2 regions of the Pseudoalteromonas sp. MT33b genome follow, and region 1 is predicted to be linked to the other one. Evidence: predicted binding sites of a transcription regulator. Region 1 holds the regulator's gene; the other holds the start of a gene.
The links. Region 1 encodes sigma-54, which starts transcription at its own class of promoters, with help from an activator protein. Its sites were predicted from a motif close to GTTGGCACGNNNNTNGNNT; they were not measured.
Positions count from the first base shown of each region.

Region 2: the regulator sigma-54 is predicted to act here: its motif matches at 1,376-1,394, upstream of H3302_RS04325 (flagellar basal body rod protein FlgF).

Region 1 covers NZ_CP059831.1:435,649-438,762, reverse strand. The annotation lists gene lptB (LPS export ABC transporter ATP-binding protein) at 1-362, shown strand, start outside; gene H3302_RS02095 (RNA polymerase factor sigma-54) at 477-1,973, shown strand; gene hpf (ribosome hibernation promoting factor) at 2,000-2,287, shown strand; gene ptsN (PTS IIA-like nitrogen regulatory protein PtsN) at 2,291-2,743, shown strand; gene rapZ (RNase adapter RapZ) at 2,744-3,114, shown strand, end outside.
Region 2 covers NZ_CP059831.1:935,755-938,868, reverse strand. The annotation lists gene flgG (flagellar basal-body rod protein FlgG) at 1-555, opposite strand, end outside; gene H3302_RS04325 (flagellar basal body rod protein FlgF) at 577-1,341, opposite strand; gene flgE (flagellar hook protein FlgE) at 1,491-2,834, opposite strand; gene H3302_RS04315 (flagellar hook assembly protein FlgD) at 2,885-3,114, opposite strand, start outside.

The DNA of each region.
Region 1 (3,114 bases):
TTGATGAATTTAGCATTCAACACATTCGTGACAGCCAAGGTATGGCATTGTCAGGGGGTGAACGCCGTCGTGTTGAAATAGCACGCGCACTGGCCGCTGACCCTAAATTTATTTTGCTCGATGAGCCTTTTGCTGGTGTTGATCCTATTTCAGTGTTAGATATAAAGAAAATTATTGAGCACTTAAAAAATCGTGGTATTGGTGTATTAATTACTGACCACAATGTGAGAGAAACCCTTGATGTTTGTGAAAAAGCCTACATTGTTTCTCATGGGGAGCTAATTGCATCAGGTACACCTGAACATGTGTTAGCCGACCAAACTGTACGCGATGTGTATCTAGGCGAGCAATTCAGGCTTTAAATACGCCACCGACTAGAGCATCTGCTAGACTTATAACAATGACAATAAATCAAATAAATAGTTAACGGCATCGTGCTATTGTTTGATAAGACTAAAAAGGATTGTTAGGGATACATGAGGCAATCATTACAGCTGCGCATGGGCCAGCAACTTACAATGACTCCACAACTGCAACAGGCTATCCGTTTGTTGCAGCTCAGTACATTGGATCTCCAGCAAGAAATTCAAGAAGCGTTAGACTCTAACCCTTTGCTTGAAGTTGAAGAAGCAGATTATGCAGAAGAGAGTATTGGCAAGAACGAGCAGAAAGCCGAATCTGACGATACCCAACTAAGCGCGTCGGCTGACGAAGCTGCAAGCGAGTACGAGCAAGAAAGCAGTGATGCCCTCAACAAAGACACCGTAAGTGACGACTTAGCAATGGATGTTACGTGGGATGAGTACATGAGTGCTGCCCCATCAAGTTCCTCAGGTCCAATGCCTGAAGATGAATCAATTTACCAAGGCGCATCAACCGAAACTCTCCACGAATACCTAATGTGGCAGTTACAACTGACTCCATTCAGCCCAACAGACGAAGCGATTGCCGTTGCGATTGTTGAGGCAATTGATGATTCGGGTATTTTAACCGTAAGCTGCGAAGACATTGTTGAAAGCTTCAATCAAAATAACGATGAAGAAGAAATCGAACTTGATGAAGTCGAAGCTGTCTTAAAAAGAATCCAATTATTCGATCCTGTCGGTATTGGCGCCCGTAGTTTACAAGAATGTTTGTGTATTCAATTACGCCAATTCGATGCTGACACCCCCTATTTAGCTGAAACTAAAATGGTGTTATCAGAACATATTGAATTATTAGCGAGTCGTGACTATCGCACTTTGATGAAAAAGACTAAGCTTAAAGAAAGTGAGCTGAAAGAAGTCATGACATTGATCCACAGCTTAAATCCAAAGCCTGCGGATACCATTGTTAGAGAAGAGTCTGAATACGTGATACCCGATGTATCCGTAAAAAAAATAAAAGGCCGTTGGGTAGTTGAACTAAACCCAGACTGCATGCCGAAAATCAGAGTGAATAGCCACTATGCGGCGATGTCACGTTCTGTAAAATCAAGCAGTGATAGCCAATTTATTCGCTCTCATTTACAAGAAGCAAAATGGTTTATTAAAAGCTTAGAAAGCCGTAATGACACGTTATTAAAAGTGACTAACTGTATTGTTCAACAACAACAGGCTTTCTTTGAACATGGTCCTGAGGCCATGAAACCCATGGTATTAAATGATGTCGCAGAAATGGTCGAAATGCATGAATCAACAATTTCGCGAGTAACAACACAAAAATACATGCATACCCCGCGGGGAATTTTTGAGTTGAAATATTTCTTCTCCAGCCATGTAAGCACTGAAAATGGGGGTGAGTGTTCATCTACGGCAATTCGCGCTTTAATCAAAAAGCTAATCGCCGCAGAAAACACAGCTAAACCATTGAGTGATAGCAAAATTGCAGATATATTGGCTGAGCAAGGAATTAAAGTAGCTAGACGGACAATAGCAAAATATCGAGAGTCTCTAGCAATACCTCCGTCGAATCAGCGTAAGAGTCTGATTTAGACGTTTTACATAGAAGGAAAATGCTTATGCAACTAAATTTAACTGGTCGTCATGTAGAAATCACAGATTCATTAAGAGACTATGTAAACACCAAGTTTGCGAAACTAGAAAGGCATTTTGACCACATTAATAATGTTCATGTCATTCTAGATGTAGAAAAACTAAGCCAAAAAGCAGAAGCAACTTTACATGTAAACGGAGGCGAGTTATTTGCCTCTACTGAACACCAAGATATGTATGCAGCCATCGACTCGTTAATCGATAAACTTGATCGTCAAGTAATTAAACACAAAGAGAAATTAGCTCGACACTAAATTATGAAACTTAGTTCACTTACTAACCAGGACTGCAGCAAAGCTGCGGTCCTTTTTAATAGCAAAAAAAGAATTCTCGAATTTATCAGCGAACTGGCTCATGAGCAGCTCCCTCATTTATCTCAGCAAGATATACTCAATGCCCTATTGAACAGAGAAAAATTGGGCAGCACGGGTATTGGCCGAGGTATTGCGATTCCACATGGTCGTATGAGCGGTGCAGATCAGCCACACGCATTTGTAATTGTGAGTGAGTCACCTATAAATTTTGATGCAATTGATAATCGTCCAGTGGATATTTTTGTCGCACTCATCGTACCAGATGGTGACTGTCAGCTTCATCTAAAGACCTTATCAACAATTGCTGATAGACTTAAAGACAAAGAATTTTGTAAACAGCTACGCAGTGCTAAAACAGATAGTGATCTGTTTAAAGTCATTGCATCAGAGGCATAAATGGAATTAATTATTATCAGCGGTCGCTCTGGTTCAGGTAAATCAGTCGCTTTACGAGTACTTGAAGACTTAGGCTATTACTGCGTTGATAATATTCCTGTAAACCTGCTTCCTTCGTTAGTACGCAGTGTGTCAGATAATTACGACAAAATTGCTGTAAGTATCGATGTGCGTAACCTGCCGAAAGAACAGCAAGAATTTAACGATATTCTTGAGTATTTACCGGGCTTTGCAAAACCTACGTTGTTTTATTTAGATAGTGATGATCAAACACTGATCAAACGATTCTCTGAAACACGCCGCTTACACCCATTATCGATTGACTCGCTGCCGCTTGATTTAGCGATTAAACAAGAAAAAGTATTACTGGA
Region 2 (3,114 bases), 500 kb from region 1:
AAGGCCAGATGGATTGATGAAATCACTGATAGTTAGCTGACCAATAACAACATTGTCAGCTTGGCCTGAGATACGCACCGACACTTCACCATCTTGTGATACCGTAATTGATTGTGCATCGTCTGGCACATTCATCTCTGGTTGCACAGGAAAACCGGCTCCCGCGGTAACAATGCGGCCATCTTCATCGGTGGTAAATTGACCATTACGCGAATAAGCGATATTGCCATCTGGGAGTAAGACCTCAAAAAAGCCCGGTCCTGAAATCATCCAATCCAATGAATTTTCAGTGGTAAGCATGTTACCTTGTGAAAAGTTCTTTTGGTTAGCAACCACTTTCGCACCCGCGCCTAACATCAAACCTGATGGCATTTCAGTGTCTTGTGAGGAACGACCACCTGGCTGATTAATATTTTGATACAGTAAATCTTCAAATACGGCGCGGCTTTTTTTGTAACCGACCGTGCTGGCATTCGCGAGATTATTTGAGATCACCGAAATATCGGTTTGTTGGGCGTCAAGCCCGGTTTTACTGATCCACAATGCAGGATTCATAACTCTACCCTCTCAGTCATCTTAAACAATGCGTAACAGCTGATCTTGACGTTCATCAATTTCTTCCGCTGTTTTCATCAATTTAACTTGTAATTCAAATTGGCGTTGATTGCTGATCATATCGACCATTTCATGTACGGGGTTAACGTTGGACATTTCAAGGGTGCCCGAAAGCACTTTTACATTATTTGAAATGTCGCAAAACCCACATAAATCATTTACCAACATGTCTGGCTTTGGCCTAAATAAGCCATCATTGCCTTTTTCTAGTTGATTGTTATCGGCTTCGATTACCTTTAAACGATCAACCACTTCTAAAAAGTTTGCAGGTGCCCCTTGTGGACGCACCTGAATTGACCCATCAGAACTAAATTCAATCTTCTCGATTGGTAAAGGCAAAATAATGGGGCCACCTTCGCCAATAACTTGACGACCATGACTGGTCATCAATGCGCCATCGGGAGTAATATTCAGCGTGCCTGTTTTGGTATAGGCTTCATTGCCCGATGCATCTTGTACGCTTAACCAACCCCGATCACTCATGGCAATATCAAGTTCTCGGCCTGTTTCAACAAAACCACCCGACTCCATGTTAGAACCTGGGCGCTCTTGCATTGCGAATACACGCGATGGCAAGCCTTCGCCAAATGCTTGCATTGAGCGTGCTTGTGCAAAATCAGCTTTAAAGCCAGTGGTGTTTGCATTTGCTAAGTTGTTTGCCTTTAATTCAAGGCCACGCAAGCTTTGCTTTGCACCAGACATGGCAATGTAGACCATTTTGTCCATAACATTGACTCACTAAAAATACGATAACTATGAAATGCAATAAAAGTGCCAAAGTAAAATTGACGCGGAAATAAGAAAAGGAAAATAAAAAAAGGCTGCCAATAGAGGGGGCAGCCTTTCGTGTCGGATTAAGCTTAGAGCCGCTAAAATTAACGGATCTGTAAGATATTTTGTTGTAATGTTGAGTTAACTTCTAAGGCACGTGAGTTCGCCTGGAAATTACGCTGTGCGCTGATAAGGTCAACCAGCTCATTCGTTAAGTTAACGTTTGATTGCTCAAGTGCTGATGAGTTAATTGAACCCAATGTGCCTGAGTTGGGCTCACCCGCAATAGGCTCGCCCGAGGTTAGGCTTTTCTTCCAAGAAGTGTCACCTGCTTGTTGTAAGCCTTGAGAGTTTGAAAAGCGCACCATAGCCACTTGGCCTAAGAATGAAGTATCGCCATTGCTGTATGAAGCAACTACTTTTCCATCTGCACCAATATCAATGCCCGCTAAACGACCGACTGTCGCACCATCTTGCTCAAGTGCTTTTACTTCAAAGTTACTAGCGTATTGCGTAGGCACTTTATTAGCGGTGCCTGCTTCATCACGCCAATTAACCGTGATTTCATTCGGGAACTGTGCGCCATTACCAAGTAGTGTCGATAAACCTGTTGAAGCATCTGAAGGCAAAATAATGTCATCAAATGTGGTTTCTGGAGCGGTTACGTTCGGTAAACCCGCCGCCGTGAACTCAAGTGTATCAATTGGCGTGTGTGCACCTGTGCCCGTTGCAGCACCTGAAGCATCAAACGCTTGACCATCCATTGTGGCGTACACTTCCCACGTATTTGGCGTTGCTGTAGGGTCTTGCTTTACAAAAAATAACTGTACAACATGCGGCTCACCTAATGAGTCATAAACAGTTGTTGAAGTAGACGAGTTATAGCTCGTGCTATCAGTTGGATCAAAGGTTGTCGTTGTTGGCGTATCGACACGTGCGTCTAAATTCATTGAGCTGTAGATATTACTCGTATGACGAGGCGAACCTGAAGCATCAGGAATTTGAATCGGTGAAGTAGTACTTAAACTTACCGACGTCGTATTACCCGTTGATGGGTCAACAGGGAAACCTTGCAAGTAGTTACCATTGGCATCAACAACAAAGTTATCTGCATTTAATTTAAATGCACCCGCACGCGTATATGTAAAGTCTTGTGATGCGATGTCATCACTCATCGCAAAATAACCTTCCCCTGTGATTGCTAAATCAAGTGAGTTATTTGTGAATGATAACGACCCTTGGTGAAACTGTTGTGCAACCGTTGCTGTTTTAACACCGTCGCCGTTTTTTGTTTTACCAGAACTAAATACTGACGATGCGTACACATCAGCAAACTCAGCACGCGACTCTTTAAAGCCCGTTGTGTTTACGTTGGCAATATTATTTGCCGTTACGTCTAAATCTTTTTGTGCGGCTGCTAAACCTGTTAATGCAATATTGAAGCTCATAACTCACCTCTAACCTATCTCTTAGCCTAAGCTAACCCAAACCTTTTTAATTATGCGATTTCAGCTATATCAGTTAGCCTAACCGCACCCTCTTTTGTATTTACGATAATGCCGCTGCTGCCATTAATATTGACACTTTCAATGTTCTTAAAGGTTGCCAGAGGCATGCTGCTGTAGTCTCCATTTACGAAGCCTTCAGCGCTAATATTGTATTCGCCTTCAGGAAGAACATTGCCCTCACCATCTTTACCATCCCACTCGAAACGGTGAGCACCGGCAG